2 regions of the Arthrobacter sp. UYNi723 genome follow, and region 2 is predicted to be linked to the other one. Evidence: riboswitches for the same ligand, from Rfam matches in the RefSeq annotation. Region 2 holds a riboswitch; the other holds the start of a gene.

Region 1 (5,225 bases), on a different contig from region 2:
CTCGTGGAGCTGGCCTCCGCGAGCCCCGTTGACGTGTCCTTGTACTGGCAGCGCTGGAAAATCGACTCCCCGGTTCTCAACCAGCTGACCGCCGCCGTCCGGGAGACGGCCTCCCGGGAACTGCGCCAGCCAGGCGCCTAAGCCACCGTTCTCCTCACGCGCCATTCGCCTGGCCCGGCCATGACAGGGGATGCGTCCGGCAACGCGGCATGCCATACTCAGGCCGTGACGTCGTCGTACTCATTCCGGGCCGGACTGTGGCGCTATCGCGACGAATCCGGCTGGCACTTCCTGACCCTCCCGGCGGAGGTCGCAGACGACCTCCGGGAAGAGGCAGCGGCGTTCCGGAAGGGCTTCGGCTCGGTCAAAGTCACGGCGGAAATCTCCGGCTGCAGCTGGCAGACCTCGGTCTTTCCGGACAGCAAAAGCCGCTCCTACCTGTTGCCCGTCAAGAAGGCCGTCAGGGACGCGGCGGGCATCAGCGACGGGGATGAAGTGGCAGTCCGGCTCGCCATCCACGGCGAAGGCGAGGCACGTACCGGGGAACGGACAAGCGGTACTGGCTGAACTCCACCGGGAACGACGCCGCCAGGATCTCTTCTTCTCGAAGCACCCCGCGGTGCACTGCGACGGAAGCCAACGGAAGTGCAGCCACCATCCAGGCATCATCGCGCAGCAGCCCAATTCCCAGGTGCGCCAGGGCCCAGCCCACGTACATCGGGTTCCGCGAGTGCGCATAGGGCCCGGCGGTTAGCAACGCATCGGGCCGGGACAACCGGGTGTTCCGGGCAGCCAGCAACGCCCAGGTGACGATTGCGCCACCCGTCGCCAACGATGCAGCGCCGATGGTCCGTACCAGAAAGTCTGGCCCGCCGAGCCGGAGCGGCATCAAACGCTGAAGGACCACGCCGACGGCGATTCCCGCCAGGTTCTGCTCGGGCAGCGGGATGTTGGACAGCAGCCGGCCCCAGTCCCGGTGTGCGTTCATACGTCACCGCCTCCCGGCGCGAACGTGCAGATAATCCCCTCAAAACGCCTCGAACAGGGCATTATCTGCCAGTTCGCGCCAACCGTTCGCGCGCACGAGATCTGCGCCAATCAGAACCAAGCCGATCAAATGTGCTTCAGGGCCTGCTCCAGGTCGCCGATGAGGTCGTCCACGTCCTCCAGGCCCACGGACAGCCGCACCACGCCATCGCTGAGCCCGATGGCGGCTCGGCCCTCGGGACCCATGGCGCGGTGCGTGGTGGTGGCCGGATGGGTGATGAGGGACTTGGCGTCGCCCAGGTTGTTGGAGATGTCGATGATCCGCAGGGCGTCCAGCAGCGCAAAGGCGGCGTCCTTGCCCGAGCGGCCGCCCGTCGTCGCAAGTTCCAGCGTGAGGACGGTGCCGCCGGCCTTCATCTGCTTGGCGGCGAGCTCGTACTGCGGGTGTGACTTCAGCAGCGGGTACCTGACCCAGCTGACGGCCGGCTGCTGTTCGAGCCATTCGGCGATCCGCAGTGCGGACGTGGAGGAGTGTTTGACGCGCAGCGCCATGGTCTCCAGGCCCTTGGTGAGCACCCAGGCGTTGAATGCGGAGAGAGCCGGGCCGGTGTGCCGCATGAGCTGCTTGACCGGGCCGTCGATGAATTCCTTGGTGCCCAGGATGGCGCCGCCCAGGACGCGTCCCTGGCCGTCGATGTGCTTTGTGCCGGAGTACACAATCACGTCCGCGCCCAGCTGGCCGCAGCGCTGCAGGAGGGGAGTGGCAAAGACATTGTCGACGACGACGGTGGCCCCGGCGGCGTGCGCCAGCTCGCTGACCGCGGCGATGTCCACGATTTCCTGCATCGGGTTGGACGGGGATTCGAAAAACACTGCGGTGGTGGGCTCCGACAGGGCAACCCGCCATTGCTCGAGGTCCGGGCCGTCAACAAACACGGTTTCCACGCCCCAGCGCGGCAGGATCTCGTTCAGGATCACAAAGCAGGAGCCGAACAGCGATCGCGCGGCAACCACCCGGTCCCCGGCCGCCAACAGGGCGCCCAGTGCGGTGAACACAGCTGACATGCCCGACGCCGTCGCAAAGCACGCTTCGGTGCCTTCGAGCAGGCGGAGGCGTTCCTGGAAAGTGGCCACGGACGGGTTGCCGTACCGGGAGTAGACGAAGCGTTCGTCCTCGCCGGTGAAGGCGCGCTCGGCGGCGGCAGCGGACTCGTAGACGAAGCCCGAGTTCAGGAAGACCGGCTCGGTGGTCTCCTGGAAGTTGGTGCGGTCCAGCCCGCCGCGGACCGCCTGCGTCTCGGCGCTCCAGCCGGCGGCGTCTGGGTTGAAGGTCACTTGGCTATTCCCAGGTTGGTGGGCAGGCCGCGGTTCTTCCAGCCGTTGACGGTGCGCTCGCCGTAGCGGTCCGGCTCGCCTTCGAAACCCTCCAGGACGTTGTAGGAGGTGAAGCCGGCCTGCGTCGCGGCGATGGCGGCGGCGATGGAGCGCTGGCCCGAGCGGCAGAGGAATACCAGCTCCGCGCCGTCGTCCTCCGGGGCCTGCTGCGTCAGGTCGGTGATGAAATCCGGGTTGGGGATGCCGCCGGGGAACGTCCACGGGATGAACAGGGGATCGTTGTCCGTGGCCTTCGTGTCGGGGATGCCGATGTGGGCCCATTCGCCTTCGGTCCGGACATCCACCAGGATGGCGCCCTGCTCCAGCTTGGCCCAGGCCTGCTGCGGGGTGAGGTCTCCGGCGTAGCTCATGCGTGGCCCTCGCCGTCGAAATCGAGGTCATCCACGGCGGAGGCGACGGCGGCATCAGCGGTGGCGATGGCCGACGGGAGGATGAGTGCCTGCGCAACAATCACAACGCCGCCGTTGGACGTCGCGGCCGGGCTGCCGTGCAGGACATACCCTTCGGCCAGGGCAGTGGAAATCCGTTCACAGAAAGACCTGTCATCCGGTCCGGTGACAAGCCGGTACGACAGTTTCTCTTCAGGGGCGGGGGCGGGGGCGTCAGACACGACGGAACTCCTTCTTTCACGCTTGCAGCTCGAATGGGTCGATATGCCGAGTATTCACCTGAGGCACCCCGCCGCGAAAGGGAGGGTTGCCGACCGGCCAGTCAGGGCTTGGCGCCGGTTCTCATTACTCCCCAAAAACGTAACATCCGGGCCGCCCGGCCGCACCGCCGCCGACGTCATGTTCCGTAACCAACGCGTGCTTCCGTGACCCCGCCGTGCTTCCGTAACGCCGGCGCCCTGCATGCCGCCGGAGTTTTCCGTCTCGCCTGCCGCCGCCAAACCCGGCAACCAGATCACCGTCAGCGCCCCGGATACCACTTGCGATGCCCGCTACGGCACCGATGCGCAGGTCCAGGTGACGGTCAAGGATGCGACCGGTACCGCGGTGCTGGAAGAGCTCGCTCCCATGTCCGACGACGGCGGCTTCACTTTCGTGTTCACCGTCCCGGCTGGCGTGGCTCCCGGGAAGGCCGGGGTCACCGCTTACCCGTACAACCTGGACTGGTGCGACGACACCGGAGTGAACAACCGGGCGGCTCAGGGGCCGGCGGAACTGGTCCGGGTTTCGTGCGCGGAACGCCTGGTGCCCCTCATAGTGCTTCGATCCGGAGCCTGAACCTGGCGTCAGGCTTTGAGGATCAGGGCGTCGCCCTGGCCGCCGCCGCCGCACAACGCAACCACGCCTGTCCCGCCGCCGCGCCGGTTCAGCGCGAGTGCCTGATGCAGGACCAGACGGGCCCCCGAGGCGCCCACCGGGTGGCCCAGGGCGATGGCGCCGCCGTCGGCGTTGATCCTGTCCGCGTCGATCCCCAGGTCCGTGGCGGACTGCAGCACCACCGAGGCGAAGGCTTCGTTGATCTCAATGAGGTCCACGTCGTCAATGGTCATCCCTTCGAGTTTCAGGGCTCGCTCAATGGCGCGGGACGGCTGGGAATGCAGGGATCCGTCCGGTCCGGCGGTCTGGCCGTGGCTGCCGATTTCCGCGATCCAGCTGAGGCCGGCCGCTTCCGCAGCTGCCTTGCTGGCCACTACCACTGCGGCGGCGCCGTCTGACAGCGGGGAGGCCGAACCGGCGGTGATGGTGGCCGCCGGATCCTTGGAGAAGGCGGGCTTCAGTGCCGCCAGCATCTCGATGGTGGTACCGGCGCGGATGCCTTCGTCGGCATCAATCACGACGGCGGGTCCCCGGCGCTGCGGGACCTCCACCGGAGCGATCTCCTCAGCCAGGATGCCGGCCGCCCGGGCGGCCTCCGCCCGCTGGTGCGAAAGGGCGGCGACGGCGTCCTGGTCCTCGCGGCTGATGCCCAGGCGGGCGTTCCCGGCGTCCGTGGCGGAGCCCATCAGTTCACCTGAGACGGGGTCCTGCAGGCCGTCAAAGTTCAGCGAATCCAGCAGCGGCACATCGCCGATGGCCACGCCGCCGCGAAGCCGGGGGAGCAGGTGCGGAGCGTTGGTCATGGACTCCTGGCCCGCCGCCACAACGAAATCAGCCTCGCCGGCGCGGATCATCCGGGCGGCATCAATCACGGCAGTCAGGCCGGACAAGCACAGTTTGTTGATGGTCACGGTGGGCACATCCCAACCGATGCCGGCGGCGAGGCTGGCCTGCCGGGCGGGTCCCTGGCCAGCGCCCGCCTGGATAACCTGGCCCACGATGACGGCCTGGATCTGTTCCGGCGCCACGCCGGACCGTTCCAGTGCGTTCCGGATGGCGTGGGCACCCAGTTCGCTGGAGGTGAGCCCGGAGAGGCTGCCGCGGAACTTGCCGAAGGGGGTCCGTGCGCCGCCCAGGATGACGGGGATGTGAGCGTCGTTGCTCATGGTCTGCCTTTCGGTTGCGGATTCAAGAGTGCTTGAGGCCAGCTTAGGCGAACCGTGAGGGCCGGTGAGGTGGCGCGGGCGCTGTGGATTCGGCCGCGATCGCGTCAGCCGTGGAGGAGCAGTTGGTGGAGCAGGTGGTCCTGCCAGCGGCCGGCGATCTTCAGGTACTGCGGCGCCACGCCGATTTCCCGAAACCCGGCGCGTTTGAGGATTTTGCGTGAGGGCTCATTGTGGAGCAGCGTTGCCGCCTGGACCCGGTGGAGGCCCAGTTCTGTCCGGGCATGATCCGTGGCGAAGCGGACCGCGGCAGCTCCGATGCCCCGCCGGTTGAGGCTGGAATCAACCCAGTACCCGAGGTTGGCGTTGAGGAACGGCCCACGGACGATGCCGGTAAGGGTGACGGCGCCGACGA
Region 2 (5,225 bases):
TGGCCGCCGCAAACCCGGAGCCGCGCACGGGCTTCATCGACCGCGCCCTGGTGGCCGCTTACGACGCCGGCATTGAGCCGCTGCTGCTCGTCACCAAGGCGGACGTCAAGGATCCGGCGGAACTGCTGTCCAACTACGAGCACCTGGACTTCCCGGTGATTATCAGCCGCACGTCGGACTCCGAGGCCTCAGGTATTGATGCCCGCTCCGACGACGGCCTCTCGGCCCGCCTGGACAGTGATGCAGTTTCGCAGCTCCGCGCGTACCTCGAGGGCAAGGTCTCGGTGATGCTGGGTCATTCCGGCGTGGGCAAGTCCACCATGGTCAATGCGCTCACGGGGGCCGAACGGGCCACCGGTGGCGTGAACGCGGTGACCGGCCGCGGCCGCCACACGTCGTCGTCGGCCCTTGCCCTGAAGTTGACCGGAGCTCCGGCCGGAAGCTGGATCATCGACACCCCTGGCATCCGTTCGTTCGGCCTGGCCCATGTTGACCCGGACCGGATCTTGCGGTCCTTCCCGGACCTGGAGCCGGGTACGGATGCTTGCGAGCGTGGCTGCAAGCACAACACCGCGGCCGTCAATTGCGGGGTGGATGCCTGGGTGTCCGCCGGCCACGCGGGCCCCACCGGCCCGGCCCGGCTCGCGTCCCTGCGGCGGCTGTTGGGCACGGATCCCCGCCTGGTAGGCCAGGAAACCAAGGAACTGGGCAGCATCGGCTAGACGGGACGCCGATGTCCCCAACACTGCGGCCCGGAGACGGTAGTTTGGAACCATGATCCAACCCGCTTCGAGCTACAACGATGACTTGCGCCTTGCCCATGTGCTGGCAGATTCCGTGGATGACCAGACCATGAGCCGCTTCAAGGCACTGGACCTCCGCATCGAGACCAAGCCGGACCTGACGCCGGTAACGGACGCGGACAAGTCCGCGGAGGAAGCCATCCGCGGCCAGCTGTCCCGCTCGCGTCCGCGCGACGCCGTGCTGGGCGAGGAATTCGGCAGTTCGGGCCATGGCTCCCGCCGCTGGATCATTGATCCCATCGACGGCACCAAGAACTTTGTCCGCGGCGTCCCGGTTTGGGCCACCCTGATCGCCCTCGTGGACGAAGGCGAACCCGTGGTGGGAGTGGTCAGCGCGCCCGCGCTGGGCAAACGCTGGTGGGCCGCCAAGGGTTCCGGCGCGTACATGGGCAAGTCCCTTGCCGCCGCAACGCGGCTCCGCGTCTCGGACGTCTCCAAACTTTCGGATGCCTCCCTGTCCTACTCCAGCCTGGGCGGCTGGAAGGAACGCGGCAACCTGGATGAGTTCCTGGGCCTGACCGAGGACGTGTGGCGCACGCGCGCCTACGGCGATTTCTGGTCCTACTGCATGGTGGCCGAAGGTTCCGTGGACATCGCCTGCGAGCCCGAACTGAACCTGTACGATATGGCTGCCCTGGTGCCCATCGTGGTGGAAGCCGGCGGCCGCTTCACCTCCTTGGAGGGACAGGACGGGCCGTTCGGCGGCAACGCCCTGGCCACGAACTCCATCCTGCACTCAGAGGTGCTCAAGCGTCTGAACCCGGATCTGGACGATCTCCTCTAGGCACTTTCTTCGAATTATCGACGGCGGACGCCTCCTCAAGGGGGCGTCCGCCGTCGTATCTTCGACAAATGTGCGGTTCCTCAAACGCGCGTAACAAAGTCCTTAACATTGGGCCGGCTTCCTTTCTGCAGCGGCAGATGTTCTACGCTCTTAACAGGTCACGAGTGCCAGCGCTAAACCCCGGTTTGCTGGCCGGCAACCCTCCATTCGCGGTGGGGTGCCCCGGGTGACGACCAGGCCGGTCCGGAATGGACACGGCAAGCGCGGATTCCCGGTACCGGGAGTCCTTTTAGAGTGAGGTCTCCGTGACAACTGCCACCGTCTCCCCCAACACTGTTTCTCCCAGAAACGCCGCCCCCGCCAAGGCCGCTGCGCTGTTCAAGGATGCCGCCGCCATTGCCGGCCGCCCCCTCTCTGCCGTCACCGGCGCGGAAATCCAGGCACCGCTGATCCAGGGCGGCCACATCCGGTACGCAAACCTGGACTACGGCGCATCCGCTCCCGCCCTCTCCGTGGTGTCGGCCTACCTCAACGAGATCCTGCCGTTCTACGCCAGCGTCCATCGCGGCGCCGGCTACGCATCGCAGATCAGCACGTCCGTCTATGAGAACGCCCGGGACATCGTGCGCGACTTTGTGGGCGGGCGCCCGGACGACTCCGTCATCTTCACCCGGAACACCACCGACTCGCTGAACCTGCTGGCGGGTTGCCTGCCGGCGACGGACGGGCGGTCCAATGGCGATGTCCTCTACCTGGACATCGAACACCACGCCAACCTCCTGCCGTGGCAGGGAGTCCCGCACCGCAGCGTCGTCGCCGCGGACACCATCGTGGGGACCCTCGAGGTCCTCCGCGCCGAACTTGAGCAGGGCAACGTCAGCCTCCTCGCGGTCACGGGCGCCTCCAACGTCACGGGCGAGATCCTCCCGATCAGGGCTCTGGCCGCCCTCGCCCATGAGTACGGCGCGCGGATCGTGGTGGACGCCGCGCAGTTGGCGCCGCATCGGCGCATCAATATCAGCACCGACGACGTCGACTACCTCGCCTTCTCCGGTCACAAGCTCTACGCGCCCTTCGGCTCCGGGGTCCTGGTGGGCCGCACCGACTGGCTCGACGCCGGAACTCCCCACCTGGCCGGCGGCGGCGCCGTCCGCGAGGCAAAGCTCGACGGCGTCAGCTGGGCCACCGGTCCGGCCCGGCACGAGGGCGGCTCCCCCAACGTCCTCGGCGCGGCCACGCTGGCCCGCGCCACCCAGGTCATCGCGTCCCTGGACCACGACCGCTGGCACGCCCACGAAGCGGCCATCAGGTCATTCCTGGTGGACGGTCTCGCGAAGATCGACGGCGTCACCGTGCACCAAATCTTCTCGGACACGGATGCTGAAACGGGCACCATCGGCGTGGTGAACTTCTCCGTGGCAGGGTACGACGCCGGGCTTGTGGCCGCGTACCTGTCGGCCGAGCATGGCGTTGGCCTCCGGGACGGCCGCTTCTGCGCGCACCCGCTGCTCAAGCGCCTCGGCCTTCCCTCCGGTTCCCTGCGGGCCAGCTTCGGCGTGGGCTCACGGCTGGAGGATGCCCAGCGGCTCCTTGCCGGCCTGGAGCAACTCCGCCGGACCGGCCTGGGCTGGGACTACGTGGTGGACGCGGGCCGCTGGGTTCCGGCCAACGACACCCGCACGTACCCTCACTGGGCTCCCAACACGCCGGGCACCGCCGGCGCGGCTCCGTGCCTTGACGACTGACTGACGCTTTCCTCCCCTGGTTCCTGACCTGACCGCTGCCCACCCGGCTGCGGCCCATGCGGTAAATTCGAAGGATACCGATGGGCACAGTTGAAGGAGGCCGCACGTGGCACGGGGTGGCCCCAGACTTGAGCACGGACGCCGCCTGGAACTCGGACGGAGTTTCCAGGACGGCGGCGAACATTACCAGCGTGTACGCCCTGGTTACCCTGCCGAATCGGCGGACTGGCTGATCCCTGCCGGGGCCACGGACGCCGTGGACGTGGGCGCCGGCACCGGCAAGTTCACCGCCCTTCTGCTGGAACGCGGCCTGGCGGTTTCCGCCGTGGACCCGTCGCCGGACATGCTCGAACAGCTGCGGGCCCACTACCCGGCGGCGGACGCGACCCAGGGGACGGCAGAGGCGACGGGACTCCCTGACTCCTCGTTCGACGTCGTGAGCGTGGCGCAGGCCTGGCACTGGTGCGATCCTTTGCCCGCGAGCACCGAACTGGCCCGGATCCTGCGGCCCGGCGGAACGCTGGGGCTGATCTGGAACCAGCTGGATACGTCCGTTGCGTGGGTCCACCGTTTGTCCCGCATCATGCACGCGGGCGACGTCTACAAGCCCGGGTTCCGCCCGGTGGTGGGCCCGGAGTTTGAAGGCCTCGAGAGCCATGTGACGCGGTGGGAGGACAGCCTCAGCACGGCGGACATCATGGAACTGACGAAGTCTCGCAGCTATTATCTGCGCGCCGGCGAAGCCACCCGCGGCAAGGTCCTCGCCAACCTGGACTGGTACCTGCACGAGCATCTGGGGCACGCCGTCGAAGAGGACATCAGCCTACCGTACCTGGCGCTGACGTGGCGGGCCACGAAGGCGTGACGGGCGCTGACCACCGGGTAGGCTTGGAGGTGTGAAGACCAGCGCGCCCTCCTCCTCGATCGAGGACTACGTCAAGGTCATCTACGGCTTCACGGAGTGGCAGGACAAACCCATCACGTCCTCCCAGCTCGCGCAGCGCCTGGGGGTGGCCAATTCCTCGGTCTCGGAAATGGTCCGCAAGCTCAAGGACCAGGGCCTGGTGGACCACAAGCCGTACAGCGCCATCACCCTCACGGACTCCGGGGTCCGGTTGGCGTTGTCCATGGTGCGCCGGCACCGGCTTATTGAGACCTACCTCGTGCAGGAGCTCGGTTACCGCTGGGACGAAGTCCACGACGAAGCCGAACTGCTGGAACATGCGGTGTCCGACACATTTATTGAGCGCATGGCGGAAAAACTCGGCAACCCGCAACGCGACCCGCACGGTGACCCGATCCCCGCCGCGGACGGCACGGTGCTCCTGCCCGAGGCCCACCTGCTCGGCGAACTCGATCCCGGGCACACCGGCCGGATCACCCGCATCAGCGACGAGAACCCGGATCTGCTGCGGTATCTTTCCGCCGAGGAAATTGACCTCGACGACGAAGTGGAGGTGGTGGGCCGTAAACCGTTCGGCGGCGCGCTGGTGGTGCGGATCAGCAACACCGGCAGGAAGCGGGACTACGATCTCGCGGATGAAGTCACCGCGGCGCTCTGGGTCCACAGCGACCACCCCCATACCGGCTGCACGCTCAGCGACAGCTGAATGACGAACGCCCTCGTGCCGCACTGGCGGGCCTGGCTGGCCGTGGCGGTGGGTGGCCTGGCCGGAACGGAACTCCGGTACGGCCTGGGACTCGCCTTTCCGGAATCCTCAGGGACAATGCCATGGGCCACCCTGAGCATCAACGTCGCCGGAAGTTTTGTGCTGGCTACCCTCACCACGGTCTGGATAGCCCGGCCGCACACAGCGTTCTGGCTCCGCGCCGGCCTGGGGCCCGGGCTCCTGGGCTCGTTCACCACGTTCTCTGCCGTAGTCTTCTCGATTG

What was found. Region 2 has a riboswitch for S-adenosylmethionine ahead of ACVWY0_RS00850 (aminotransferase class V-fold PLP-dependent enzyme). Riboswitches for the same ligand answer to the same signal wherever they lie in the genome.
Region 1: linked by a shared signal. The riboswitch ahead of ACVWY0_RS04955 (DUF1737 domain-containing protein) and the one ahead of ACVWY0_RS00850 (aminotransferase class V-fold PLP-dependent enzyme) in region 2 are both predicted to bind S-adenosylmethionine.

Annotation. Positions count from the first base shown of each region.
Region 1 covers NZ_JBSRZM010000004.1:155,546-160,770, reverse strand. Annotated here, with positions in the region: gene ACVWY0_RS04980 (LysR family transcriptional regulator ArgP) at 1-141, shown strand, start outside; gene ACVWY0_RS04975 (DUF1905 domain-containing protein) at 226-567, shown strand; gene ACVWY0_RS04970 (methyltransferase family protein) at 479-988, opposite strand; gene ACVWY0_RS04965 (O-succinylhomoserine sulfhydrylase) at 1,114-2,322, opposite strand; gene ACVWY0_RS04960 (rhodanese-like domain-containing protein) at 2,319-2,732, opposite strand; gene ACVWY0_RS04955 (DUF1737 domain-containing protein) at 2,729-2,992, opposite strand; SAM riboswitch class IV at 3,006-3,121, opposite strand; gene ACVWY0_RS04950 (hypothetical protein) at 3,234-3,608, shown strand; gene ACVWY0_RS04945 (acetyl-CoA C-acetyltransferase) at 3,617-4,813, opposite strand; gene ACVWY0_RS04940 (GNAT family N-acetyltransferase) at 4,918-5,225, opposite strand, start outside.
Region 2 covers NZ_JBSRZM010000001.1:185,457-190,681, reverse strand. Annotated here, with positions in the region: gene rsgA (ribosome small subunit-dependent GTPase A) at 1-722, shown strand, start outside; gene hisN (histidinol-phosphatase) at 775-1,587, shown strand; SAM riboswitch class IV at 1,744-1,857, shown strand; gene ACVWY0_RS00850 (aminotransferase class V-fold PLP-dependent enzyme) at 1,893-3,332, shown strand; gene ACVWY0_RS00845 (class I SAM-dependent methyltransferase) at 3,439-4,197, shown strand; gene ACVWY0_RS00840 (metal-dependent transcriptional regulator) at 4,229-4,942, shown strand; gene ACVWY0_RS00835 (fluoride efflux transporter FluC) at 4,943-5,225, shown strand, end outside.